Regions from separate parts of the Cobetia sp. 10Alg 146 genome, predicted to be linked through region 1. Evidence: predicted binding sites of a transcription regulator. Region 1 holds the regulator's gene; each other region holds the start of a gene.
The links. Region 1 encodes LexA, which represses DNA repair genes until DNA is damaged. Its sites were predicted from a motif close to TACTGTNTANNTANACAGTA; they were not measured.
Positions count from the first base shown of each region.

Region 2: recN (DNA repair protein RecN) is a predicted target of LexA. The motif match lies at 7,238-7,257, and genes of this name have one in related genera.
Region 3: dinB (DNA polymerase IV) is a predicted target of LexA. The motif match lies at 5,023-5,042, and genes of this name have one in related genera.

Region 1 covers NZ_JARWKT010000002.1:391,624-401,384, reverse strand. Annotated here, with positions in the region: gene QD172_RS04690 (isochorismatase family protein) at 1-644, shown strand, start outside; gene QD172_RS04685 (methylglyoxal synthase) at 850-1,323, opposite strand; gene pyk (pyruvate kinase) at 1,403-2,872, opposite strand; gene topA (type I DNA topoisomerase) at 3,480-6,122, shown strand; gene QD172_RS04670 (DUF6586 family protein) at 6,122-6,601, shown strand; gene QD172_RS04665 (hypothetical protein) at 6,855-7,094, shown strand; gene lexA (transcriptional repressor LexA) at 7,225-7,854, opposite strand; gene QD172_RS04655 (TetR/AcrR family transcriptional regulator) at 8,406-9,083, shown strand; gene QD172_RS04650 (L,D-transpeptidase) at 9,083-9,625, shown strand.
Region 2 covers NZ_JARWKT010000005.1:287,044-296,804, reverse strand. Annotated here, with positions in the region: gene carA (glutamine-hydrolyzing carbamoyl-phosphate synthase small subunit) at 1-130, opposite strand, end outside; gene dapB (4-hydroxy-tetrahydrodipicolinate reductase) at 708-1,514, opposite strand; gene QD172_RS11375 (esterase-like activity of phytase family protein) at 1,725-2,750, shown strand; gene dnaJ (molecular chaperone DnaJ) at 2,884-4,032, opposite strand; gene dnaK (molecular chaperone DnaK) at 4,201-6,123, opposite strand; gene grpE (nucleotide exchange factor GrpE) at 6,340-6,969, opposite strand; gene recN (DNA repair protein RecN) at 7,334-9,004, shown strand; gene fur (ferric iron uptake transcriptional regulator) at 9,160-9,582, opposite strand; gene QD172_RS11345 (outer membrane protein assembly factor BamE) at 9,661-9,761, shown strand, end outside.
Region 3 covers NZ_JARWKT010000002.1:175,985-185,745, forward strand. Annotated here, with positions in the region: gene QD172_RS03745 (histone-like nucleoid-structuring protein, MvaT/MvaU family) at 79-465, opposite strand; gene bioA (adenosylmethionine--8-amino-7-oxononanoate transaminase) at 1,150-2,454, shown strand; gene QD172_RS03755 (YrbL family protein) at 2,640-3,260, opposite strand; gene QD172_RS03760 (Na+/H+ antiporter family protein) at 3,560-4,906, shown strand; gene dinB (DNA polymerase IV) at 5,061-6,119, shown strand; gene QD172_RS03770 (EAL domain-containing protein) at 6,516-8,306, opposite strand; gene QD172_RS03775 (2OG-Fe dioxygenase family protein) at 8,980-9,761, shown strand, end outside.

The sequences.
Region 1 (9,761 bases):
TTCTGGTCGATGAGATCAACGGCTTCTGTCAGGTGCAAGGAGGCGCTCTGGCCCCGCAGGCCGACAATGCCCAGGTAACCCGCATGGTGGCGCTCAGTAACGACGTGGCGCGCTGTTTCTCGGCGCACGCCCGCCCACTGCTGGCCTTCATTGACTCCCACTCACCCGGCGTCCCGGAGCCGCCCTATCCCGCTCACTGTGAGCAGGGTAGTGGTGAGGATGAGCTGGTGGCAGAGCTTGCGTGGCTGGAGAGCGATCCGCATGCCACTCTGGTACGCAAGGATTGCATCAATGGATATATTGGCGCGATCGACCCGGCAATCGGTGTCAATGCGCTGCAGGATTGGGTTGGCCGGCAGCGACTGAAGACGCTGGTAGTGGCGGGAATCTGCACGGACATCTGCGTGATGGACCTGGTGCTGACGCTTCTCTCTGCACGCAATCATGGTCTGCTGGGCGAGGTGAGCGACATCGTGGTGCTGGAGCCTGCCTGCGCCACCTATGATCTGAGTGCGGAAAGCGTGGCTGCCCTTGGATTGCCTGCGCCCGCCATCCACCCGCAGCGAGACGCCCATCACATCGGGCTCTATTGCATGGCCTCACGCGGGGCGATCATCGCCAGCCAGCTCAGGATTCAGGCGTGAGGCATCAGACGCCTGGAGGAATGCGCTTGAGGCTGTCAGTCAGGTACAGGTCCGAAATGTAGTTTGATTACGACATTTTTGCGGATATTCGCTGTTCTGCATGAAGCCAATGACCATGTGGATCACGCTGACATGAGCCCATACGCAGACGCCCGCCCACTCAAATGAGGGGCGGGCGTCTGCGTGTATCGGCAATGTGCCAGTGTCAGGCGCGGGTGCTGACCCAGTCATTGGCATCGGGGACCGCGATCTCGACCGACTCCGACATCAGTGATGAGTGGAACATGAAGTCGGCACTCGCGACATTGTTGGCCACCGGCACGTTCCACAGTGTCGCCAGGCGCAGCAGCGCCTTGACGTCAGGGTCGTGCGGCATCGGAGCGAACGGGTCCCACAGGAAGATGAGCAGGTCGAGATTGCCTTCGGCGATGCGCGCACCGATCTGCTGATCACCACCCAGCGGCCCGCTCATCAGGCCTTCGACCTCAAGTCCGAGCTCCTTGCTGATGCGTCGGGCCGTGGTGCCGGTGCCCAGCAGCTGGTGGCGTGACAGCTCATCGCGCCAGCGCATGGCCCAGGCCAGCATCTCATCCTTCTTGCCATCGTGAGCCACCAGCGCAATCCGCTTGCGTTCTGCCAGGGTGCGTCGTGCCTGGCGCTTGGGTCGTTGCTCGCTCATGCCGCTTGATCTCCTGAAGGCGGGGTGTCAGCCCCGCCAGTGATAACGCTGCCGGTGTCGATCCGTCGATGCCGGTCGCTCAGTCGATGGTGCCACCGACAGTGACGATCTTCATGGTGTTGGTGCCACCGTGGGCATTCATCTGATCGCCTCGGGTCAGAATCACCAGATCACCACGGTTGGCGATGCCGCGCGCTTCCAGCTCGGCGATGGCGCGACGGTTGATCTCCTGCGCCGGCAGCTCGCTGGAATCGAAGGGCAGTGACACCACGCCACGATAGAGAGCCATGCGACGCTGGGTCTTCTGGTCCTGGGCGAGACCGACGATCGGCAGACCCGAGCGGATGCGCGAGGCGATCAGCGGGGTATAGCCGGATTCGGTCATGCAGACGATGGCCACGACACCCGTCAGGTGGTTGGCCGCGTACATGGCAGACAGTGCGATGGTCTCATCTGTCTTGCTGAAGCCTTCGTGGATGCGGTGCTGGGATTCCTGGGCGGCACGTTCACGCTCGGCACCCAGGCAGACACGATCCATGGTCTCGATGGTCTCGACCGGGAAATCGCCTGCCGCGGTCTCGGCCGACAGCATCACGGCGTCGGTGCCGTCGAGCACGGCATTGGCGACGTCGAAGACTTCGGCGCGGGTCGGCAGCGGGGCGCTGATCATCGACTCCATCATCTGGGTCGCGGTGATGACCACGCGGTTGAGGCTGCGGGCACGGCGGATCATGCGCTTCTGCACGCCGATCAGCTGTGCGTCGCCTATCTCCACGCCCAGATCGCCACGCGCCACCATCACGCCTTCACTGGCGAGGATGATGCCGTCGAGCACGGCGTCGTCGGCGACGGCTTCGGCGCGCTCGACCTTGGCGATCAGGCCGATGTCACGACCTTCCTCGCCCAGCAGCTCACGTGCCAGCTGCATGTCGGCGCCACTGCGCGGGAAGGAGACGGCCAGATAGTCCACGCCGATGTCGATGGCGGTCTTGAGGTCTGCCTTGTCCTTCTCGGTCAGCGCCTCGGCGGACAGGCCACCGCCTTGCTTGTTGATGCCCTTGTTGTTGGACAGCTTGCCACCCACCTTGACGGTGGTGTGGATCTCGTTGCCCTTGAGTTCGTTGACCTCGAGCACCACGCGACCGTCATCAAGCAGCAGAACGTCGCCGGCGACCACGTCATCGGCCAGTTGCTGATAGTCGCAGCCGACACGCTCGACGGTACCTTCATCGCGGCCCAGGCCGATGTCCAGGATGAACGGTTGGCCTTCCTGAAGCTGGACAGCGGTGTCCTTGAAGCGGGCGATGCGGATCTTCGGACCCTGCAGATCACCCAGCACGGCGACGCTGCGGCCCTGGGCGGCGGCGGCGGCACGGACGGCCTCGGCACGCATGCGGTGGTCTTCGGGGCTGCCGTGAGAGAAGTTGAGGCGAACCACATCCACTCCGGCACGGATCATCGCGTCGAGGACGCCCGGCTTGTCACTGGCCGGACCGAGTGTGGCGACAATCTTGGTGCGGCGGATCGGGCCGTTGAACGCGTGCGGCATGAGAACATACTCCTTGAACACTTGCGTGAGGGGTCAGGCGGTTTGTGTTGTCATTTTACTACATTGACGACGTAAAGGGAGCCTGTCGAGTGTCGTGGTTGATTGGTGTGGTAGCGCGTGAGTGATTCGGCTGCCATGGCGGCGATGGTAGCGACATGACTTGCGTCTTCACAAGCGCTGGCGTCAGGCTGGTGGCCAGTCAGACATGGCGTGATCCGAGAGGCCCTGGCTGTGAGGATGGCATCTACGTTGACCCGCAGGCCTGCCACTGCCTGTGTCAGTAATGCCACACTGATGTGACGAATCGTGAAAAGGCCACTTATATATAGTCATGGCTTGCCTGTCGTCATGGCGACACATGCACCTGGCGGGTCTGGCAGGTCCGGGTGCCGGTCGATGACCGCGTCATGCCTCGGGCGTCGATTCTCGAGATTCGGGGTGGTGTGTGATGTCCGCTGCCACCACCCACATGTCGTGGTGCTGGCAACATTGCTGGTCAGCGCTGAAATGCTGGGGTAGGGTAGGCGCATTTTTAGGCTGGGATAAAACCCAGCGCTACGAGTCATTCGCCGGTGCAGTCAGCGCCGGCCAGGAGATGCGAGCAACCATGGGCAAGTCACTGGTGATCGTCGAGTCGCCTGCCAAGGCCAAGACCATCAACAAGTATCTCGGCAACGACTTCGTGGTGAAGTCGAGTGTCGGGCATATCCGCGATCTGCCGACCAGCGGTAGCGGCAAGCAGGCCACCGATCCCAAGGAGCGTGCCCGTCAGGCAGCCGAGACGCGCAAGATGTCGCCGGAAGCCAAGGCGGCTCACAAGGAAAAGAAGGCCAAGACGCAGCTCATCCGTCGCATGGGGGTAGACCCGGAGAACGGCTGGGAGGCGCATTACGAGATCCTGCCCGGCAAGGAAAAGGTCGTCTCCGAGCTGACGCGCCTGGCCGAGAAGGCCGACACCATCTATCTCGCGACGGATCTGGACCGCGAAGGGGAGGCGATTGCCTGGCACCTGCGCGAGACCATCGGTGGCGACGATACCCGCTACAAGCGCGTGGTGTTCAACGAGATCACCAAGAAGGCGATCACGGCGGCCTTCGATGAGCCGGGCGATCTGAAGATGGACCGCGTGCATGCTCAGCAGGCGCGTCGCTATCTGGATCGTGTCGTCGGTTTCATGGTCTCGCCGCTGCTGTGGGCCAAGGTGGCTCGTGGGCTGTCGGCCGGGCGAGTGCAGTCGGTTGCCGTGCGCTTGATCGTCGAGCGTGAGCGTGAGATCCGTGCCTTCATTCCGGAAGAATTCTGGGATGTGCACGCAGAGCTTGCCGCGACCAGCGGCGAGGCGATCCGTTTCGAGTTGGCGCGTCAGGATGGCAAGGCCTTCCGTCCGACCAGCGAGAAGGAAACGCTGGATCGCATCGCGGCGCTGCGTACCGCTCGGCTCGCGATTTCCAATCGCGAAGACAAGCCGACCCGCTCCAAGCCGAATGCCCCCTTCATCACCTCGACCCTGCAGCAGGCGGCCAGCAGTCGTCTCGGCTTCTCGGTCAAGAAGACCATGATGATGGCGCAGCGCCTCTACGAGGCCGGTTACATCACTTACATGCGTACCGACTCGACCAATCTGTCGGCGGACGCGGTGGCCACCGCGCGGGACTTCATCGCTGAGGAATTCGGCGACAACTATCTGCCGCAGGCCGCCAACGTCTACTCCAGCAAGGAAGGCGCCCAGGAAGCTCACGAAGCGATCCGTCCCTCCGAGGTGGCGCGTCGCGCGACGGACCTCACCGGCATGGAGCGTGATGCGGAGCGTCTGTATGAGCTGATCTGGCGTCAGTTCGTCGCCTGCCAGATGGTGCCGGCGGAGTATCTGTCCTCGACCCTGACCATCGAGGTCGATGGCTACGAGCTGCGCGCCAAGGGCCGGGTGCTCAAGTTTGACGGTTATACCCGCGTGATGAAGCCGGCGGGCAAGAAGGAAGAGGACCAGTCACTGCCGGACCTGGCCATCGGCGAGGTGCTGGAGCTGGTCGAGCTGGACCCGCAGCAGCACTTCACCAAGCCGACGGCGCGTTACACCGAAGCCAGTCTGGTCAAGGAGCTGGAGAAGCGCGGCATCGGCCGTCCTTCGACCTATGCGGCCATCATCTCGACCATTCAGGATCGTGGTTACGTGGCGCTGGAAAATCGGCGTTTCTACGCCGAGAAGCTGGGTGACATCGTCACTGATCGTCTCAGTGAATCCTTCAAGGACCTGATGGACTTCGGCTTCACCGCGCGCATGGAAGACTACCTCGATGAGGTGGCCAACGGTCAGCGCAACTGGCGTGAACTGCTGGATGCCTTCTACGCCGAGTTCAAGGCCGAGCTGGATCACGCCCAGTCAGAAGAGGGCATGCGCCCGAATCAGCCGGTGCCGACCGATATCGCCTGCCCGACCTGTGGCCGCGAGATGCAGATCCGTACCGCCTCCACTGGCGTCTTCCTGGGGTGCTCCGGTTACAACCTTCCGCCCAAGGAGCGCTGCAAGACCACCATCGACCTGTTGCCGGGGGATGAGGCGGTCGCCGCTGACGCGGATGAGAATGCCGAGACCGATGCACTGCGTGCCAAGCGCCGTTGCCCGATCTGCGCCACGGCCATGGACAGCTATCTGATCGACGAGCAGCGCAAGCTGCACGTCTGCGGCAACAGCCCGGACTGCGTGGGACATGAAGTCGAGCAGGGTCAGTTCCGCATCAAGGGCTACGATGGGCCGGTCATCGAGTGCGACAAGTGCGGTGCCGACATGCAGCTCAAGACCGGGCGTTTCGGCAAGTACTTCGGCTGCACCAACGAGGATTGCAAGAACACCCGCAAGCTGCTCAAGTCCGGTGAAGTGGCACCGCCGAAGATGGACCCGATCCCCATGCCGGAACTTGCCTGCGTGAAGGTCGAGGATCACTACGTGCTGCGTGATGGCGCCAGTGGCCTGTTCCTTGCCGCCAGTCAGTTCCCCAAGAATCGCGAGACGCGTCCGCCGCTGGTCAGCGAGCTCAAGGCGCATGCCGACGAGCTCCCGGAGAAGTATCACTTCATCCTCAAGGCGCCGGAGAAAGACCCCGATGGCCGCCCGACGCAGATTCGTTTCTCGCGCAAGGCCAAGGAGCAGTTCGTGATGACGGACGAAGATGGCAAGGCGACGGGGTGGAAGGCGACCTTCGACAACGGCCGTTGGGTCGTCGAGGACAAGCGCAAGGGAGCCAAGAGCTGATGAGCCAGCGTGGCCGCACCAATCAACTGCTGTATCAGGCCGAGTTGCTGCTGGAGCAGGCGGCCGTCGCGACGCGTGATGAGCATGCCGTCGCACGGCGCATGGCCGGTGAGGAAGGGGCGCTGGCGTTGATGGAGCTGGCATTGGCCTCGTTGATCGAGGAGTGCGCCGCGTCGGCACGCTGGCCTGAGGGCAGCTGGCGCGAGCGGCTGGCCACACCGCCGACTCCCGTGGCGGAAATCGAGCAGTTGCGAAGCCTGCAGGCGCAGCCGGACAGTTGGTTGAGCCAGCTGGTGGCCGATATCACGCGTCTGCATGAAGAGGGCGGTGCTGCCCGGCGTGAGGAAGGCCAGGCGCGTGGCGATGGTCTCATCATCGCCGCGGCGGCCAATGCGCCTCTGGCAGAGCGTCTCGCCACGGCAGTCAGCGCCATGAAGGCGTTGCTGTCACACCTTCGCGAGTCGAATGTGGAGTGGTAGCGTCGCGCCTTGCCTGACCCGAAGGCGCTGGCATGTCACGCACCTGTCATTCAGGTGACGCCCTGGCATGACGGGTGCTAGACTGGCGGCATTGTGGCAAGCCCTGCATTCTCCGGTACGACCATGGCTCTGGCTGTGGTCGTACTTTTTTCTGCATTGTCGCCAGTGACTGCAAGTCGCAGGGCCTGCCCGCCGTCAAGCTGACGATCACAACGACGCCGGTATCCTCAGGATGCCGTGCAGGAGGAATGACGTGTCCGATCCCGCCGTACTTGAAATCGTGCAAATGGAAGATGGGGAAGTGATCCTGCGTGCCGCCGAGAGTGAAGGTGAGCCACTTCTGAGTATCCGCATCTCCGATGAAGCTGCCGATCTGCTGCGTGACAATCGCTTCGAGGTCGCGCGTGAGATGATCGACCACGCCATCACCCGCACCCGCCTGTGGGATGGCGAGGATGATGAAGACGAGCAGTCGGAAGGCATGGTGCACTGAGCACTTCCCGCATGTCTGCCTGCCACGAAAAAACCCGCCAATCGGCGGGTTTTTTCGTGGATGCCCTGATGGCGACAATCGTCATCTGCGCGTCAGCGCTGTGAGGACAGACTGCCTGCGAGCCTTGAGATCAGTGCAGGCCGCCATCGCGGATCACGCCCACGCCGAGGCCCTCGATTTCCAGGCTGTCCGTGCGCAGATCCACCTTGATGGGAGCGAAGTCCTCGTTCTCGGCTTCCAGCCATACGTAATGGCCATCGCGACGGAAACGCTTCACCGTCACTTCATCCCCCAGACGCGCCACCACGATCTGTCCGTCACGCACGCTGCTCGTGCGGTGCACGGCCAGCAGGTCACCTTCCAGAATGCCGACATCCTTCATCGAGACCCCGCGCACGCGCAGCAGATAGTCGGCGGCAGGCGAGAAGTAGTCACTGGGCAGCGGGCAATGGCGATCGATATGCTGGCTGGCCAGGATAGGGCTGCCAGCGGCCACTTCCCCGATGACCGGCAGGCCCTGCTCGCTATCCTCTTCCGCCTCGGCCAGAGACGGCACGCGGATGCCCCGCGAGGTGCCCGGCACCATCTCGATGGCTCCCTTGCGCTTCAGGGCACGCAGATGCTCTTCCGCGGCATTCGGTGAGCGAAAGCCCAGTGCCTGGGCGATTTCGGCACGCGTTGGCGGATAGCCTGAGGACTTGATGGTCTTGATGATGAAATCGAAGACATCCTGCTGGCGCGGAGTAAGCGGCTGAGTCATGGGCATTGCCTTTGGCCTGGGCGGCATCTGAGCTGACGGCACGGGGTGTGCATCCATACAACTGTCATTGTATCCAGTCATGGCGGTCATGCAAGGCATCGTGGTTGCTTTGGCAGCAACGTTGCCGGCATCTTCGTCGACATCGACATGCTGACGCGAGACAGCGGGTGTCCGGGACGCCCCATGACCATCCCGTCCCCGAATGTCCCGCGTGAATGCGCGTCCTGCCGGTCTTGGCTGTCGAGTGTTTGAAACAACCAGCAATTGCCAGTCATGGCATGGACAGCTAGAATTACCTTGTTTCAAACGAATGTTCGTCGGGCGCATCCGGCTACCGGTACACAGGCCCTGTGTGTCCTGTGCTCGGGACACGGCTCGTGGCAGCCTCCGCCTCGGAGTCGCTGCCTGACACGCGGTGCGTGAAGACCGACATGTCGTTTGATTGACCTGCATGAGAAGAGTCGCCCCCCGGGCCACGGCCTTGCCGTTTCCCGGGGGGACAAGGACTCCCGTGCCCCCTCGTGACTGATCACCTGACAAGGCATCCGCCCATGGCCCAGACCGATACCGTTACCCGTATCCTCGATACCGCCGAGGTCCTGTTCGCCGAGCGAGGCTTCGCCGAAACCTCGCTGCGCAATATCACCAGCAAGGCCAAGGTCAACCTGGCGGCGGTCAATTATCACTTCGGCTCCAAGAAGTCATTGATCCAGGCAGTGTTCGCCCGCTATCTCGACCCCTTCAGCGAGCGTTTCCATGCGGCACTCGACAGTGTCGAGCAGCAGCATGCCGGTCGTCAGGTGCCGCTGGAAACGCTGCTGGAAGTGATGGCGCGCACGGTGCTGGAGGTGCCGGCCGAGCGCAACAGCCTGCGTACCTTCATGCGCCTGCTCGGGCTTGCCTATACCCAGGGGCAGGGTCACATGCGTCGCTACATCCGCGAGCATTACGGCACGGTCTTCAGCCGCTTCGCCGAGCTCCTGAAGCTTGCGACGCCGGACCTGCCAGACAACGAGCGCTTCTGGCGTCTGCACTTCATGCTCGGCAGCGTGATCTTCACCTTCTCGGGACTGGACGCACTGCGCGATATCGAAGAGGCCGAATACGGCCATCACACCAGTGTGCGCGAGCTGATCCAGCACATGCGTCCGGTGGTGGTGGCGGCGATGGCGGCTCCGCTGCCGGCCTCGCTCGGAGATGGTGAAGCGGTCACCCAGGCGGCCAGCTGATGGCTTGCTGGGTGGCGGTGGATCTCACCCGCCAGCGTCTTGAGATACGCAATGACGCGCCCAGTGGCAGTCGTGATGCGCCGCCCCCCGCGGCTGACCCTGACACGCTGGTGCATGCCTGTGCGATCTCCAGCGGCCTCAACGGTATCGGCGAGCTCGATGGCAGCGGTTGCACGCCGACCGGCTGGCATGTGGTTCGCGCCGCGATCGGGGAGGGCAATCCGCGTGGTGCCGTCTATCGTGGGCGGCGCTTCACGGGAGAGGTGTTCACGCCTCGACTGGCCGCCGAGCACCCCGAACGCGACTGGATCTTGACGCGTATCCTGTGGCTCAGCGGTCGTGAGGCCGGCATCAACCGTGGCCGCAACGCGGCGGGACAGCGCGTCGACAGCCTGCGGCGCTACATCTACTTCCATGGCACGCCGACCAGCGAGCCGATGGGCACCCCGGCCTCCCATGGGTGCATTCGTCTGCGCGATGAGGATCTGCTGTGCCTTTACCAGCATGCGCCCGCCGGAACGCCAGTGCTGTTGCATGCCTGACGCTGCGTTGCCTGGCGGCTGGTGCTCGCGACTGTTCGAGTCGCGCTCAGTCGGCTAGAATTGCGCCTTTCCTCGCGCCGGCCGCCTGTCCTGAGGCTTGTCTTCCAGGCTGCCGAGCCCCGTAACGACATGAAAC
Region 2 (9,761 bases), on a different contig from region 1:
TCAGGATTTCCTGGTAGCCGGTCATGGCAGTGTTGAACACCACCTCGCCACTGGTCTGCCCATCAGCGCCGATGGCGCTGCCGTGAAATACACTGCCGTCTTCCAAGGCCAGTATCGCGGGTTTGATCAACGCAACGTCCTCCCCTAAGTGTCCACTTTCCTGCCCGGAATCCGCGGTCGAACACCGGACATGCTGCTTGATTGTCGTACTCGGCTGACGCCGAGTCTGGGTCCCGCTGCCACTCTTCCCACGCGCCTTCCCCATGTGAGGAGCGCTCGCCGGAAGCGGCAAATTCAGGCTGCAAAAAAGCGGGACGAAACCGAAAAATCAGGCTTCATCCCGCTTGTTATCATTCTTCGGAATATTGCTTGTCACAGCGGCCCCAAGAGTGCGGCCAAATTGGGTAGAGATTACCCGAATCCTGCGGTGCTGACCACCCCATGACTGCACCGCGAGCGGGCGGCAGTGCCCACCATACGGTCGTTTCGTCACAGCAGTCAGCTTATTGGAGCATCGGGAGTGATCGCGAGCCTGTCCCCTGAATCACCTGCCAGGAACATTTCCCGCCGCAAGGTGCGACACCCATCACCGCCGACCGACAATATCCTGTCGGCAGTGACAGCTTCCACGATGCGCCCGGAAGCCACTCGAACGCGGCAAATCGAGTGCCCGGGACGCGATCGCGACCCGAGCCCCCGACGGGACATCACTTGAGACCCAGCACGTCCTGCATGTCGTAGCGTCCGACGCCACGCGCTGACAGCCACTCGGCGGCACGCGCCGCGCCCTTGGCGAAGGTCATGCGGCTTGAGGCCTTGTGGGTGATCTCGATGCGCTCGCCTTCGGTGGCGAACATCACGGTATGCTCGCCGACGATGTCACCGGCACGCACGGTGGCGAAGCCGATTTCCTTGTCGGTACGCGGACCACACTGACCTTCGCGTGCAAAGACACCGTGGGTCTCGAGATCACGACCGATGGCATGTGCCACCGCCTCGCCCATCGCCAGTGCCGTGCCGGAGGGGGCATCGACCTTGTGGCGGTGGTGCGCCTCGATGATCTCGATGTCATACCCTGCATCCCCCAGTGCCTGGGCTGCCGTTTCCAGCAGCTTCAGCGTCAGATTGACGCCGGAGCTCATGTTGGCGGCAAACACGAAGGGCACGCTGTCGCGATAGCCATCCAGTTGCTCGAGCTGCTCCGGGCTGAAACCGGTCGTGCCGATGACCATGCGCTTGCCATGTTCCGAGCACAGCGCCAGATTGGCCAGCGTCACCTGCGGCGCGGTGAAATCGATCACGACATCGACGTCATCCACCACGGCGGCCAGACTGTCACTGGCGACCACACCCAGACGCCCCTGCCCCGCCAGCTCGCCGATGTCGGCACCTGCCAGGGAGCTGCCGGCCTCGACGATGCCCGCTGTCAGCGTCAGGCCTTCCACGGCACCGACGGCCTCGACCAACGTGCGTCCCATGCGTCCGGCGACGCCCATGATTGCGATACGGGTCATGCTGACTCCTGCCTGTTGTGGGTCTTGAGGGCAGCCACCCCACGGCGATGATGAGGGTGTGCCACCTGTGCTGTCTCCGCGAGTATATCAGCCGCCTGCAGCGTTGGCTGACGTCATGTATTTGCCCCCGTTACGCGCTAGAGTAGCGGGAGACTGAGTTCCTGCCCGTCCACGTCACTCCCTCTTCACCGCTCAGTTCCCGGAGTCAGCATGTCGCTACTTCATCGTTATGCCATTCGTCATTGGCGCCTGCTGCGCCTCGCGACCCTTGCCACGGCAGTTGCCGGCCTGCTGAGTGCCTGTGGCGTTCACCCGCGCCCCTACTCGCTGGCCTCGCCGGAGCAGATGAGCCAGCTGCCGGAGATCCAGTGGTGCGGCACCCTCAAGCTGCCAGGCAAGTGGTTGGATGGCACCCCCGTCGGCGGCCTGTCCGATATCGGCTGGGACAAGGATGAATCCCTGCTGTACGCCGTGTCGGACCGGGGCTGGCTGCACCGTCTGCGCCTGGCCTTCCGCCATGGGGAGCTGGTCGGTGCCAAGGCACTCAAGACCTATACGCTGCGCGACGAGACCGACATCTCCCTGCAAGGCGCCCTGAGCGATGCCGAAGGCATGCAGCTGCTGAAGGACCACAACGGCCGGCGCGGCGATACCCGTCTGGTCATCAGCTTCGAGCAGCAACCCCGAGTCGAGCACTTCCTGCCCAGCGGACTGGCGATCAGCGAACCCGCCACCCCCGTGGGCGTACGCGGTGCCGCCCCCAACAATGGCATGGAGGCGCTGACCCTGCACCCCGAGTACGGCCTGCTCGCCGGTCTGGAAGCCACCCCGGAGGGCATGGACGAAGGCACCACGCGCCTGTTCACGCTGGATGGCAAGCAGGAATGGCGCTATCCCCTGGCCAGCGACACGGGCTCGAGCCTGACCGCCATGGAGATGCTGCCGGACGGGGACATCCTGATGCTGGAGCGCGCCTTCTCGCCGCCCTATCCGCTGGTCATCAGCCTGCGGCGCGCGCATCTGGGAGAGCCGGGGACGACCGTCGAGGTCCGCACCCTTGCCCGCCTGTCGAGTGGCGAGGGGTGGTCACTGGACAACTTCGAAGGGCTCACCCACTTGGAGGGCAATCGCTTCCTGATGGTTTCGGATGACAACTTCAGCAGCTTCCAGACCACGCTGCTGAGCTGTTTCGCGGTGATCGAGCCCGAGGCCTTCACGCCAGCCTCTCAAGAGTGAAACATCGCCTGACAGCGCATCGCTGATGACATGTCAGGCGAGCCCTGACAATGAAAAAGCCCCACACCCGAGTCATCGGGGTGGGGCTTTCGCGTTGCGCATCCGCCAGCGCGGAGGAGAACGAAGACGCAGCCTAGGGCTTCATGTCCTCGAAAAACTTCTTCACGCCATCGAAGAAGCTGTTCTCCTTCGGCGAGTGGCTCTTGCCGGTATCGCCAAGACTCTGCTGGAACTGGCGCAGCAGCTCCTTCTGCTCTTCGTTCAGGCTGACAGGTGTCTCGATGACCACCTTGCACAGCAGATCGCCGGCAGGGCCACCACGCACCGGCTTGACGCCCTTGCCGCGCAGTCGGAACAACTTGCCCGTCTGGGTCTCGGCCGGAATCTTGAGCACGACACGACCATCCAGCGTCGGGACGTTGAGTTCACCACCGAGCGCTGCATCCACGAAGCTGATCGGCACTTCACACTGCAGGTGACGCCCATCACGCTTGAAGATCTCGTGCTCGCGCAGATTGACCTGGACATACAGATCACCTGACGGCCCGCCGTTGACACCGCCCTCGCCTTCGCCGTTCAGGCGGATACGGTCACCGGTGTCGACGCCCGGCGGAATCTTGACCGAGAGGGTCTTGGATTCCTGCACGCGGCCTTCGCCGTGACACTTGCGGCACGGTACGCTGATCTTCTCGCCACGCCCGTGGCAGGTCGGACATGCCTGCTCGACCGCGAAGAAGCCCTGCTGCATGCGCACCTTGCCCATGCCGTTGCAGGTCGGGCAGGTTTCCTTGGTGGAACCCGGCTCGGCGCCGTCACCATCACAGTGACCACAGGCAGCCAGACGCGGCACGCGGATGTCGACCGTGGTACCGGCGACCGCCGATTCCAGGTCGAGATCAAGGTTGTAGCGCAGGTCGCTACCACGCTGAGGAGCGTTCGGATTGCGACGACCACCGCCGCCACCGAAGATGTCACCGAAGACATCGCCGAACACGTCGCCGAAGCCACCGGCACCACCACCAAAGCCACCGCCGCCGAAGCCACCGCCGCCCTGGCCGTCGACACCGGCATGACCGAACTGGTCATAGGCCGCGCGCTTGTCCGCATCGGACAGCACTTCGTAGGCTTCCGACACTTCGCGGAACTTCTCCGCCGAGGCCTCGTCATCCGGATTGCGGTCAGGGTGATGCTTCTGAGCCAGGCGTCGGTACGCCTTCTTGATGTCCTTGGTGTCGGCGCCACGCTCGACACCAAGCACTTCGTAATAATCACGCTTGGACATGGATCAGGTCCGCCTGGATTGCTGGCAGCCCAAGGCTGCCTGTCTGTTCTGGGATATCGGCTGTCACCGACAGCGTGCGCCCACGCGATACGCTACCGGTGCAAACGACAACGCGGGACACCTTCGCAAGGCTCCCGCGCTGTCATCAGACGTCGTTCAAGAGATCCCTCAGGACTTCTTGTCGTCGTTGACTTCCTCGTACTCGGCGTCAACCACGTCGTCGTCTTGCTTCTTGTCAGCCTGACCGTCGCCAGCCTGCTCACCCTGGGCACCCTGCTCGGCGTACATCTTCTGCGCCAGGTTGCCGGAAGCTTCGGTCAGCGCATCCAGCTTGGCCTGGATCGCGTCCTTGTCGTCGCCTTTCAGGGCTTCTTCCAGCTCGGAGATCGCCGTCTCGATGGCTTCCTTCTCGCTGGCTTCGGCCTTGTCACCGGCTTCGGTCAGGGTCTTTCTGGTCGCGTGGATCATGCCATCGGCCTGATTGCGCAGCTGGACCATTTCCTCGAACTTCTTGTCTTCGTCGGCGTTGGCTTCCGCGTCACGCACCATCTGTTCGATCTCTTCGTCGGACAGGCCGCCGGAAGACTTGATGACGATGGACTGTTCCTTGCCGGTGGCCTTGTCCTTGGCGGACACGTTCAGGATACCGTTGGCATCCAGATCGAAGGCGACTTCGATCTGCGGCACACCACGCGGGGCCGGCGGGATGTCAGCCAGGTCGAAACGCCCCAGGGACTTGTTCTGTGCCGCCTGCTTGCGCTCACCCTGCAGGACGTGGATGGTCACCGCGCCCTGGTTGTCGTCAGCAGTGGAGAACACCTGAGACTTCTTGGTCGGGATGGTGGTGTTCTTCTCGATCAGCGGAGTCAGCACGCCACCCATGGTCTCGATGCCCAGCGTCAGCGGCGTCACGTCCAGCAGCAGCACGTCCTTGACGTCGCCACCCAGCACGCCGCCCTGGATACCGGCGCCGACGGCGACCGCTTCATCCGGGTTGACGTCCTTGCGCGCTTCCTTGCCGAAGAATTCAGCGACCTTGGACTGCACCAGCGGCATGCGAGTCTGACCACCGACCAGGATGACATCGTCGATCTCGGAAGCGGACAGGCCGGCATCGGCCAGAGCGGTCTGGCACGGCTTCAGGGAGCGAGCGACCAGCTCATCGACCAGCGACTCGAGCTTGGAACGGGTCACCTTGACGTTCAGGTGCTTCGGACCGGTGTTGTCTGCGGTGATGTACGGCAGGTTCACGTCGGTCTGCTGAGCGCTGGACAGCTCGATCTTGGCCTTCTCGGCAGCTTCCTTCAGACGCTGCATGGCGAGATTGTCGCCGGACAGGTCGATGCCGCTGTCGGACTTGAACTGGTCAACGAGGTAGTTGATCAGATGCATGTCGAAATCTTCACCGCCCAGGAAGGTGTCGCCGTTGGTGGCGAGCACTTCGAACTGGGTCTCACCGTCGACGTCCGCGACTTCGATGATGGAGATATCGAAGGTACCGCCACCCAGGTCGTAGACCGCGATGGTCTTGTCACCACGAGACTTGTCCATGCCGTAGGCGAGTGCCGCGGCAGTCGGCTCGTTGATGATGCGCTTGACCTCGAGACCCGCGATGCGGCCGGCGTCCTTGGTCGCCTGACGCTGGGAGTCGTTGAAGTAGGCCGGCACGGTGATGACCGCTTCGGTGACTTCTTCACCGAGGTAGTCTTCCGCGGTCTTCTTCATCTTCTTGAGGATTTCCGCACTGATCTGCGGCGGTGCCATCTTCTTGTCCTTCACTTGGACCCAGGCATCGCCATTGTCGGCTTCGACGATCTTGTACGGCACCATCTTGATGTCTTTCTGGACGACATCATCCTTGAACTTGCGACCGATCAGACGCTTGACCGCGAACAGGGTGTTCTCCGGGTTGGTCACTGCCTGACGCTTGGCCGACTGACCGACAAGGATCTCGTTGTCGTCGGTGTAGGCGATGATGGACGGCGTGGTGCGGCCACCTTCAGCGTTTTCGATGACCTTGGTCTTGTCGCCGTCGAGCACTGCCACACAGGAGTTGGTAGTACCCAAGTCAATACCGATGATGCGTCCCATAATCGTATACCTCGAATCTGTTGCTAGCCTGAAAGATGAGTCTGGTTGTCGGTACCTTGTGTCGGCACCTGAACTTGCTTCAATAAGTGGGGTCGCGCGTCAGGCTTTCAAGGGTGTGCTGGCATTTTTTGCCGCCCTGATCCTCCTTGAAGCCCCGCAGGGCGGGCATGTGCCATCACGACACATGCCCTCATGGCCACTCGACCCCGCAGGGCCTCAGTTGGCCTTGCTGACCGCGACCATCGCCGGACGCACCAGGCGACCATTGAGGGTGTAGCCCTTCTGCATCACGTCGATGACGCTGTTCGGCTCGGCATCCGGAGATGGCACCATGGCGACCGCCTGATGGTATTCCGGGTCGAAGGGCTCGCCGTGCGGGTCCAGCTGCTCGACGCCTGACTTGTTCAGGGCATCCAGCTGCATTTTCAAGGTCATCTCGATACCTTCGACATGTGCCTTGGCTGCCTCGTCGTCGCTCATGGACTCAAGCGCCTTCTCGAGCGAGTCCACCACCGGCAGCATTTCCTTGACGAACTTCTCCAGCGCGAACTTGCGAGCCTTCTCGGCATCCTGCTCGGCGCGACGGCGCGCGTTCTGCGCCTCGGCAGCTGAACGCAGCGCCTGGTCCTTCGCCTCCTTCACCGCCTGCTCGAGTTCCTCGACCTGAGCGGCCAGCATCTCGGCTTCCGGATTGTCGATCAGCTCACCTTCGCTTTCGGCGGCGACATCGGTGGCATCCAGTATGTCTTCAATCACTTCGCCTTCCGGAGTTTCCGGCTGCGGCTCGGCGTCGCGAGCGGCACGCTGAAGTTCTTCATCCATCGGGGTCTGCGGATCCTGAGCCATGCTGTTCTCCTGCGGGCCGACGTCTGTGCGCCATTGCCCTGTTCGTGGCCTGCGGAGCCTGCCTCGAGACGACGATGGCAAGCCCCTGAAGACAGGCCATGAGTTGCCTGTAGGGCAGCAAGGCCGCGCCATTGCTGCCGACGATGAGTGTCAGGGCCTTTATATGGGGCCGGCACTCGGCTTCTCAAGCCTTCGATGCGGCTTTTCTGCCAGCTGAGTCCGGCATGGATTGAAGGCCGACGGAGCGTGCTGTATAAAAAGCCATATACACTGTATGTACATCCTGTATGGCGACTCCGTAGTCACCCCCGAAACGGGCAATGATCGGCACGGCGTACGCCCCAGCTTCCCTTCGGAGGTAGTCATGCTGCTACAGCTCGCCATTCAAGATTTCGCCATCGTCGAGACACTGGAACTCGATTTTCGCCGCGGCATGACCGCCATCACCGGCGAGACGGGTGCCGGCAAGTCCATCCTGCTCGGTGCACTCGGCCTGTGCCTGGGCGAACGTGCCGATGCTGGCAGCGTGCGACACGGCGCGGATCGCGCGGATCTCATCGCACGCTTCGATATCACAAGCCTCAGCGACGCGCGCGAGTGGCTGGACGAACGCGAGCTGGGCAGCGACGACTGCCTGCTGCGCCGGGTGATCACCGCCAGCGGACGCTCGAAGGCCTGGATCAACGGCACCCCCTGCACCATCGCGGACCTGCGGGAACTGGGTGAGCACCTGATCGACATCCATTCCCAGCACGCCCACCACTCGCTGCTGAAGGAAGAGACGCACCTGCGTCAGCTCGACGAGTACGCCGGGATCGAGACGCAGGTCACGCAGCTGCGCGAGGACTTCCGCCACTGGCAGGAGGCACATCGCCGCCTCAAGCGCATGAGCAATGATGGCGACGAGGTACGCGCTCGTCGCCAGCTGTTGCGCTATCAGGTCGAGGAGCTTGATGAGCTGGCACTCAGCGAGGGCGAGCTGGAGGCACTGGAGCAGGAGCAGGAAACCCTGGCCAATGCCGAACAGATTCTCAGCGAGGCGCAGGCCGCCGCCGAGTGCTGCGATCATGATGATGAAGGTGCCCTCGCGCGCCTCAATCAGGCCGTGGCGCGACTGACACACCTGCCGGGCAGCGAGCAGGGTTCGCTGGCCAGCGCACTGGGCATGTTGGAAGAGGCACGCATCCAGATAGAAGAAGCGGCACGCGAGCTGAACCGCTTCGTCGAAGTCACCGAACTCGACCCGGAGCGTCTGGCCTTCGTCGATGAGCGCCTTGGGCGCATCCACCAGATCGCCCGCAAGCATCATGTCTTGCCCGAGGAGCTGCATGGCCTGCACCAGCGACTGAGCGAGGAGCTGGAAGGGCTCGGGGGTGACGAGGAGGCCATCGAGGCCCTGCGTCAGGAAGTGGCGGCCCGCCGGGATGCCTGGAAGATCCTGGCTACTGAGGTCGGTACGTCACGAGCCGCTGCCGCCCCCCAGCTGGCCAGCGACATCCAGGATCAACTGGCCTTCCTCGGCATGGGCAAGGCGACGTTCGAGGTTGCCGTCGAGCCACGCGAGCGCCCGCAACCCGAAGGCATGGAGCGCATCCACTTCCGCATCAGTGCCAACCCGGGGCAGCCGCCGCGGGCGCTGGCCAAGGTTGCTTCGGGCGGTGAACTGTCCCGCGTCTCGCTGGCCATTCAGGTAGTGGCCGCCAGTCGCTCGACCATTCCCAGCCTGGTCTTCGATGAAGTGGATGTCGGCATCTCCGGTGCGACCGCCGAGATCGTCGGTCAGCTGCTGCGCCGACTGGGCGACAAGGGTCAGGTGCTGACCGTCACCCACCTGCCTCAGGTCGCGGCCCAGGCGCATCAACATCTGCATATCGAGAAGCAGGCAGAGAAGAACACCACACGCACCCACATGGCACTGCTGGACGAGAGTGGCCGCGTGCGGGAACTGGCACGCATGCTGGGCGGCATTCACCTGTCCGAGCAGACCCTGGCACACGCTCGCGAGATGCTCAGCGCGGCGGACAGCCGTCACTGAGCCCCGACAGGCCGCCTTCCCGACGTCCATTCGTCCAATGAACCTCCTGGCAGTTCGAACGCCAGAAACACCAACGGCCGCCCCTGTGGGGCGGCCGTTGGTGTTTCTGTCCTGCAGCGAACCTTGTCATCCCTGACACAGGCGAGGCCTGAGCATCAGCTGTCGCTCTTGGTGTCCTTGGGACGCACGTAGAGCACCAGCGCATGCTCGACCAGCTCATAGCCATGCTCCTCGACGATCTCGCGCTGGCGGCGCTCGATCTCGGGATCACAGAACTCTATGATCTCGCCGCTGTCCAGACATACCATGTGGTCATGGTGTTCTTCCTGGGACAATTCGAAGACAGCATGGCCGCCATCGAAATTGTGACGCATCACCAGTCCAGCAGTTTCAAACTGGGTGAGCACACGATAAACCGTCGCCAGACCGACATCTTCGCCAGCCTCAAGCAACGCCTTGTACACGTCCTCGGCACTCAGGTGTCGATCCATCGATTTCTCGAGGATCTGCAGGATCTTGACTCGCGGTAGGGTTACCTTGAGTCCCGCCTTGCGCAGTTCATGGTTCTGATCGGCCATGCTGGGGTACTCTTCGCAGTCGCTTGATGTATCAGGTATGATCGGCCAAGGCAAAACGATAGGGAATCTTCAGGGCAAATGCAAAACTTGATCAAAACAGTCGCCTTTTGCAGCGCCCTGTCGCTGCTCACCGGGTGTAGCTACTTCAGCGTCTACAAGCGCGACCTTCCACAGGGCAA
Region 3 (9,761 bases), 220 kb from region 1:
GAAGAAGCCCCGCCATGGCGGGGCTTCTTCGTGTCTGGTCAACCGTCTCTTCAGCAGATGCTCAAGGAAAGTGTCAACTCAGCTCTCGGTACGCTCGAGCCAGGATTCGACGGTTTCGGCACCGTGCTCTTCCTTCCACTCTTTCAGCTGCTTGTGATTGCCACCACGGGTCTCGATCACTTCACCGGTATTCGGGTTCTTGTAGACCTTCAGCTTGCGCTTGCGACGAACGCCGCCAGCCTTGGTTTCCGCGCTCGCGGCAGCTGCCGGCGTCTGGCTGGCTTTCGGATCCAGCAGGCCAATCACGTCGCGAGTGGACTTGCCGTATTCACTCATCAGGGAATCAAGCTTGTCCTTGAATTCCAGCTCATTCTTCAGGCGATCATCGTTGCGCAGGCTTTCCAGTTGCTCTTGAAGTTTCTTGAGCTCTTGTTCTTTCTGCATGAAATCGGTCAACAGGGACATGGGGTTCTCCAAGGGTATCGGGACAGTCAGGAATTCACTTCCGGAAACAGGTGCTGCGAAAGAATTCGCCGATCAACAAATAACAGCTGCTTCCTGGATTTGGCTCACGCAGGGACTTGGGACAGTAAGACCCTACAGAAGCTGAAGGGATTATAGACCAAGCATGTCCACGCCGTGAAGCACTAATCAACTAACGACAAGTTAATCAAGCGCTCTCTGGAATGCAATAGCTGGCACTCGAAAAGATATGTGAATTCAAAATAGTCTCTGCCTGCAAATATCGTTAATTAGAATCGACATGAGCCTAGAGTCCCTATATGGCGGGCGTCAGCGGCCGTCAGGCGGTATTGTAGAATCACATCGACATCACAGGCAGGTAAATTCTCTCGCTGGCAAGCCGCAGCTTTCATGAAGTATTCATATTGTGACTTTTTCAGTAGCTCTTTCATCACACATCATCACTCCGAGTCCCTCTTGTTCTTGAGCGTATCCTCAAAAGCATGCAGACACAGAGGAAAGTAAACCTTCGCTTCAGCTCCACCAATCCCCCAGCACTATTTCCGCCGGCAATATTAGAGACATCACCCCCTCCAGAAAGTGACACTTCACAAATCATGTCAACCTGATAAAGTGGTCAAGGTTAACAAAGAGGCTCAATTGCCGTCAGCGTCGATGGAGAACATCATGTCCTACCCCCAGACCGCCTCACATGCCGATCAGCCACAAGCGCTTTGGCATCCGTATACGCAGATGCACGCGATGCCTGCCCCGCTTGAGGTCGTGGGCGGAGTCGGGCCGCGCATGACACTGAGTGACGGCGAGACCCTGCTGGACGCAACCTGCTCCTGGTGGTGCATGATCCATGGCTATGGCCATCCTCGACTCGTCTCCGCGATTCAGCAGCAAGCGGCTCAATTGTGTCATGTGATGCTCGGGGGCATTCGGCACCAACCGGCGATGGCGCTGGCCGAGGCACTGGTGCGCATCACCCCGGAGGGGCTGAACCACGTGTTCTTCTCGGACAGTGGCTCTGTCGGCATGGAAGTCGCCATGAAGATGGCAGTGCAATACCAGCAACAGCGTCAGGATCGTGATGACACTCGCGGGCGGACGCGAATGCTGTCGTTGATGAAGGCCTACCACGGGGACACGGCAGGCTGCATGGCGGTCTGCGACCCGGAAGAGGGCATGCACTCACTGTTTGCCGACTTCCTGCCCAGACATCATTTCGCGCCGGCACCGACGGCGGGATTCACGGCGCCATATGAAGAGGTCCTCGGTGACATCGCAGCGCTGCGCAGAGAGCTCGAGACGCATGATGACATCGCCGCCCTGCTGATGGAGCCGCTGCTCCAGGCAGCCGGCGGCCTCAACATGTACTCGCCTCACTACCTGAAAGCGGCACGTGATTTATGTGACGAGTTCGGCGTGGTGTTGATCTTCGATGAGGTCGCGACAGGATTCGGACGTACTGGAAAACTGTTTGCCTGTGAGCATGCAGATGTGACGCCCGATATCATGGTGCTGTCAAAAGGACTGACGGGAGGGTATCTGGGACATGCTGCCACCCTCGCCCAGAGCCATATCTTTCATGCCTTCGATGGCAAGGATGCCAATACTGCCTTCATGCATGGCCCGACGTTCATGGGCAACCCATTGGCTTGCCGAGTGGCACTGGAAAGCCTCAAGGTTTTCGAGGAAGACGATTATCTCGGCAAGATCGCCAGCCTCAATCAGGTACTACGAGAGGAACTCGCGGATTTCTCACATCCCGCCATTGGCGACATACGCGTATTGGGAGCCACTGCCGTGATAGAAGTTCACGATGCAGCAAGTCTTGAAGGGGCTCAGGCTCACGCTCGTCAGCAAGGGGTCTGGTTGCGACCCTTCGGCCGCTGGCTCTATACCATGCCGGCATATATCACCTCACACGACGACTTGCGCAAGATCACGCATGCCATGAAGAGCCACTTTACCGACAATCTCTGAGGCAAGACGTCAGGACAGGGATCTGCTCGGCTGCCTGTCGGCTGACGGGGAGTGACTGAGAGTGACGATCGCCCTCATCACTCCCCTCTTCTTCCTTCACTCTTCTCTCAACTCCTATCTTCTCTCTTCTCTCAACGCCGAGATTCGAGGCCCATCTCCCGGCAGGGGAATGCGGTCGGAAGCGCTCAATCTCCCCATAGACGCCGCTCGAGGCGCGCATGTGCATCTGCCGTCAGCATCCCGCCCTTCATCAGTTTCTTGAGAAAATGACGATAGCGGCGGGCGATCTTGCGGCGCGCCAACCAGGCGATACCGGTGGCGAGGGGGATGAAGTCCGGATTGGAGATGCCATCGATCAACCACAGGCGCGGGGATTGATGCTCGCGAAACTGGACCACGATGTTGCGATCATTGAGGTCGGACGGTATCAGCCAACGCTTGTCGAGATAGCGATAGAGGTTGGCCAGCTCATCCATCAATGCCTCCTCCCCCACCCGCTCGGGAGTTTCATGACAGACCTCTCGCAGACGGCGCGAGGTCGTGCCGTCATCGTCGAGTATCAGATCGAAGACCAGCCCGAGGCCCTCTCGGGTCGCCACGCTGCCATGATAGGCAGGCACGTAGGACCAGTCGTGCACACCTCGCCTCACGAGCCCTTCGAAGTAGCGCTGCTCGCGCTGATTCTGGCGGCTTCCTTTGTCGGGATAGCGCGGTACCTTGATGCAGCGCCGAGGATCACGGGGGTCCTGATAGACACGGCGATCATTGCCCATGCCGATGACACGGGCATTTTCAAGCTCCAGCATGCGCTCTCCTGTTGAATAACGCCTGCGACTGCAGCCGCCGGGCAGCGTGGCATTCTACAAAAAGCCCTTCCCTTGCGCCAACCGTGCCGCCGGCGGCCGCGTTCCATGAGGTCATTCATCGGCCATTCAGCTTGGGACCTCGCTCTGGTATGATAACGCGCCGTTTTCTGGCAGTTTCAGGACGAAACCGCCTGACGTAAGCGATCAGCACGACTTGCGAGGTATTGCCCGGGATCGGGTGGCCGCGCACACCTGCAACCCCCGCTCCATTGGCACATCTCCCTTAATGAGGTACTCGCATGAATGCGGTAATACTGGCCGTTCTGGTCATGGTCGGCCTGTCACTGGCCCGAGTCTCGGTCGTCTTCGCTCTGGTGGCCGGCGCCTTGGTCGGCGGCCTGTTCAGTGGCCTGTCTCTGACTGACACTCTCGGCGCCTTCAACGACGGCGTCGGCGGTGGTGCCAAGGTCGCCCTGGCCTATGCCACGCTCGGTGCCTTTGCCGTGGCCCTGTCTCGCTCCGGCCTGCCGGATCTTCTTGCCGCACGCCTGATCGGCATGCTCAATGGGGAGAGCACCCCTCGCCGTCAGACCGCCATCAAGTACGGCTTGCTGGGCAGCGTGACATTGGTGGCGATCTCGTCCCAGAACCTGATCCCTGTCCACATCGCCTTCATTCCGATCCTGATTCCGCCACTGCTGGTGGCCATGAACCGCCTGCGCCTGGATCGCCGCGCTGTCGCCTGTGCCCTGACCTTTGGTTTGACGGCTCCCTACATGCTGCTGCCGGTGGGCTTCGGTTCCATCTTCCTCAATGACATCCTGCTGGCCAACATCAATGAAGCGGGCCAGGCAATGGGGCTGGAAGTCACCCGCGGCATGGTGCCGATGGCGATGGCCATTCCGGTAGGCGGCATGTTCCTGGGACTGCTGACTGCGGTCTTCGTCTCCTATCGCAAGCCGCGTGATTACGCCAATCGCGAGATCAAGTCGACCAATGTCCCGCACCATACTCCAGTGCACGCACCATCCCGCAGCGGCCTGATCATGGCTGGGGTCGCCATCATCGCCGCCCTGGGCATCCAGCTCTATTCCGGCTCGATGATCCTGGGCGGCCTGGTCGGCTTCGCCATTCTTTCCCTGGGTGGCCTGTTCAAGTGGAACGAAGCCGACGACCTGTTCACCTCCGGCATGCGCATGATGGCGCTGATCGGCTTCATCATGATCTCGGCAGCCGGCTTCGCCTCCGTCATGAAAGCCACGGGTGATATCCAGACCCTGGTGGATGCCTCCTTCCACATCATCGGAGACAACAAGCCGTTGGCCGCGCTCGTCATGCTGATGGTCGGTCTGTTCATCACGCTGGGCATCGGCTCCAGCTTTTCCACCATCCCGATCATCGCGGCGATCTATGTCCCGCTGGCCCTGCAGTTCGGCTTTTCCCCTCTGGCGACCGTCGCCCTGATCGGCACCGCGGCCGCACTGGGCGATGCTGGCTCCCCCGCCTCCGACTCCACGCTCGGCCCGACGGCAGGCCTGAATGTCGATCAACAGCATGATCATATCTGGGACAGCGTGGTGCCGACCTTCATCCACTACAACATCCCGTTAATCGTCTTCGGCTGGGTAGCGGCGATGACGCTGTAATCCGCCGGCCAGGGTAGCCTGGCAACGGCAACAGGAAATACGACAACGCCCGGCAGGCATCACGTCTGCCGGGCGTTGTCGTCTCTGGGCGAAGAATGAGGCGACACGCCGCCTGACACTGGACAGCCATCCAGTCTTTTAGGATGATGCGCGAATGCGCAAGATCCTTCATGCTGACTGCGATTGTTTCTACGCCGCCGTCGAGATGCTTCGTCACCCAGAGTGGCGCGAGGTGCCCATCGCCATCGGTGGCCGCACCGAGCAACGTGGCGTGATCGCCACCTGCAATTATCCGGCTCGCGCCTTCGGCGTCCGCTCTGCGATGTCCACAGCGCGCGCCCTGCGCCTGTGTCCGCAACTGATACTCGTCCCCCCCGACTTCGAGCGCTACCGTGCCGTCTCGCAGGAGATCCAGGCACTGTTTCACGAACTGACACCACTGGTGGAACCTCTATCGCTGGACGAAGCCTACCTGGACGTCAGCGACATCGAGGAATTTCAGGGAAGCGCGACCTGGATGGCGCGCTGGCTGAAGGAAGAAGCCCTGAAGCGCACCGGGATCACGCTGTCGATCGGCGTGGCCGCCAACAAGTTCCTGGCCAAGATCGCGAGTGATTGGGAGAAGCCCGATGGCCTGACGGTGATCACGCCAGAGTCCAGCGACGCCTTCATTCGTAAGCTGCCCGTCGGCAAGCTGCATGGCGTCGGCCCGGCCACGCTGGCCCGCCTCAATCGGCTGGAGATTAGCACCTGCGATGACATCCGCACGACACCACTGACCACACTGGTCGAACACTTCGGCAAATTCGGACATCGCCTGCATGAACTCTCTCATGGCATTGATGACCGCCCTGTCAAGGTCGAGAGAGAGCGAAAGTCCATCAGTGTCGAACGCACTTTCGATCAGGATCTTCCGGATCTCTCCGCCTGCCTCGCCAAGCTTCCCATGCTGATGGAGCGCCTCGGGGAGCGTCACGCACGCCAGGAACAGCCGGTGCTGGCCAAGCAGTTCGTCAAGGTACGCTTCAACGACTTCACCAGCACCACGCTGGAAAGCCTCCTCCCCGCCTCCACCCTCTCATTGCCGGACGCCAGGAGTTTCGCACTGCTGATGGAGCAAGCCTGGCAACGTGGCCATCGACCGGTGCGCCTGCTGGGAGTCGGTGTCCGACTCAAGGCCCACGAAGAGACGCAACAGCTGGGGCTGTTCTGAGAGGGTGCCGCGCCTGACTGGCAACCTTGACGGACGGATGACAGGCATAAAAAAAGCCAGTCACAAGGACTGGCTTGTCCGGTCATCGATACCCCAAGGGTATCGCCGGAAGGGTCGTGAAACCCGCTCAAGGAACCATCGCAACCTGCAATGCAGGCAGGAAGCGAGAGTGGGCGAACAGCTCTGCGCATTGAACGACGCAGCCACTCTCGGCAAACGCCTGCGGGGAGCATGAGATGCTCGACCCGCAGGTGTCAGGAAGGAATGCCCAGATTCATCGATGATGATGACAGTCCATCCGCTTCAACTGTCAGCATCATATCTTTTAGCCCGCAAACTAAAAAGCCGATCCACAGCAACAGTCCCATGCCACAACGGCACCGGATCAACGCTGACTCAATGGCAACCGTTGGATGCACTGGTTGGATCACTGGACGGGCGATGGGCGCCAGGATGAGGCGGGTTGTTGCCCCCGGACAGCAGCCGCTGGATGTCCGCCGCCGCCATGGGCTTGTAGAAGTAGTACCCCTGAATGAGATCACAGCGCATTTCACGCAACAGCTCGAGTTGCTGGATATTCTCCACCCCCTCGGCCACCACCTCCAGCCCCAGTCGATGCCCGAGGAAGACCGTCGCTTCCATGATGGCGCGATCCTTGGGTTCCTGAGCACATTCGATCACGAAGGAGCGATCGATCTTGAGCGCCGTCACCGGCAGCATCTTGAGGTAGCTCATCGAGGAGTAGCCGGTCCCGAAATCATCGATCGCGATCTTGTAGCCTCTGTCGTGCAGGGCACGCAGGCTATCGCGCACCTTGACGTCAGCATCGATCAATACGTTCTCGGTCAGTTCGATGCCGATGTCCCGTGGCGTCAGGCCATATTCCGCCACGCATGCCTCAAGACGCTGGAAGACGTCGCTGTTGATCGCCTGACGCCCGGAGATATTGATATCGATCCGATAGCCCTTGATCCCCATGGCATGCCACTCGGCCTGCTGGCGACATGCCTGGCGAATCACCCAGTCACCCAGGCGCTCGATCAGATTGGTGCGCTCTGCCACCTTGATGAAGTCAGTCGGGGGAATGGGCCCCTCGGGCGCATGCCAGCGCATCAGCGCCTCTACCGACTCGATACGCTCACTGCGCGCCGCGACCTGAGGCTGGAAGTGGAGGAACAGCTCGCCACCCCCATCCTCGCTCAGCAGCGTCTGAAGGCGCCCCGCCAGATGATGCTGATGCAGCATGGCATCGCGCACTTCCTGGTTGAAGAACTGATATCCATCACGCCCGGCCTGCTTCGCTCGGTGCTTGGCGACGTCCGCATTGCGCACCAGTTCCGGCGCATCATTGCCATTCTCGGGATAGAGGCTGACGCCGATGCTCAGACGCAGCAACAACTCACGCCCTTCTATCTGGAAGGGGCGCTGGAAATCTTCGCGGATCCGCTGCACGACCGACAAGGCATCACTTTCATAATCCAGGCGCGGCATCGCCATGACGAATTCATCGCCGCCGAAGCGTGACAGTAGATCCTGACTCCGCTGGAACCCCTGCAAGCGCGACGCGACGCTGCGAATCACGAGGTCCCCCATCTCATAGCCCTGGGTATCGTTGATCTCGGTGAAGTGGTCGATATCCAGGAACAGCACCATCAAGGTATCGCCGTGACGCTGACACTCCCCGAGCATGTTCTCGAGCTCAGTCTCGAACGTCTGCCGATTGGGCAGTTCGGTCAACGGATCGAATCGCGTCATGTAGTCCAGCTCACGCTGCACCTTGCGCTCGCCCGCCAGATCGATGTCGATGCAGAACATCAATGGATTGTCCGACCGCTCACCCAACATGACGTGGTGAGAGAACACCGGCACCGGTGCGCCTGACTTGTGCTTCAGCTCAAGCTCGCTCGCCGGGATCTGGGTGCCGTGATTGACCCACGCGTGGTGGGCATCCACCACGATGTCCGCCATTTCATCCGGTATCAGCAAGGCTTCAAGACAACGCCCTCGAGCTTCCTGCTCGCTGAAACCATACAGTCGCTCGCTGGCCTCATTCCAATAGATCACTCGGCGCTGGCTGTCGTACCCCTGCACTGCCACACGTGGCAGGCTTTCCAGCAATTCGCGAAAGCGCTGGTCACTGGCGGGGAGTCCCATGCTGGCCGAGGGGCCAACAACACTAGTCTGCATGACCGCCTCCTGCGTGTGCTGTTGATATGCCATCTGACGATGACGAATCAGCATGATGCCCGCAGTTGCGCCAATAATCACCATCAGCAGCGCTGAAGGCCAGCGGCCGATGATGTCCTGCACTGCCACGACCCCCACCAACAGGCCGATCGCGATGGCAGCGACCACTGTTCCAAAGAGCGCAATCCCAGTCGCTCTTCCGGTCTGACGAGACCCATCTGCCATGATCCAGGATACCTCCCCTACCATCTTGTCTACCGACCGGTGCTCGGCGGGGACACGCACGTTGCCTGAATCCGCTGAGTTATCGCGATATACATCACTGGAGCCAATAGCAGTCTAAGTGTCTGCCTCGCATAAACACAGTGCCAAACCCGCCGTGACACACGCCTCCTCTCAACGCTACCAGCACCTGCGTCACGCATTGCCCATGCCGTTTTTCGCCGAAAGGCGACAAAGAATACCGCTCATGACTGACATGATGCCAGGAGATCAGACCTCTAATACCCCTCCATCGCCCAGACGCCCATATTGATGATACTTACGCAAGATTAACGCTCTAAGCCGCGCGCTTGGTTTGACTCTCTCTCATGCATCTTCCCATTCTCCTCGACGTTGCGAACGCAACACCTTCCAACAGGCGCTAAATGCCGAAACATCGAGGAATTCTTGCATGAACATCGTAAACCGTGGTGTACGTCAGCTGGCCGATGCTTCCCGTAAACTCACTCTGGACCAGAGCGCTCTCAACGATCGCTACCCGGCAACGTCATCAGAGAATAGCGCTCTCTCGCTGCCCAGGATCTCTGAGTACTGGCCGACAAGCGTGCATGAGGAGCTGGCTCGTCAGCACTGGAGCAAGGCAACGATCACTCCACACATTGACTTGAACGCCTGGCAGGGTTTCCTGGACAACCTTCCCCGTGACCCTTACGTCAACACACGCTGGAAGCGCATGTCCTGGCTGCACCTGAATGACCAGATGGAAGTCGAAACCCTTGGCGAGTGCCCGATGGCGCAGGGTGGACGCTTCAATGATGCTGCCAGCATGGCGGACCGCCTGAGATACTACGATCCGCTGGAAGCGGCGTTCACCGAGCGCGACGACGTGCGCGCCTTCGTCAAGGCCTGGGCCGACATGTGGGGCATCGGGCCGCGTGAGCCGATCCTGATGCAGATCACGGGTGTCCGCGGCGACGGCACCATCGACCCTCTCCAGGGACAAGGCATTCACGCCGACGGCTGCAAGTACTTGAGCATTCTGGTACTCAATCGCGAGAACGTCAGTGGTGCCATCAATACTCTCTACCGCGACAAGGCCGGCAGCGAGTTGCTGGCGACCACCGAGCTGGCACCGGGAGAGGTTCTGCACATCCATGATGACCAGCTGTTCCACAGCGTCAGCTCCATCACTCAGGATAACGCGGGCCAGCACTTCGAGCGCTTCATCATCAT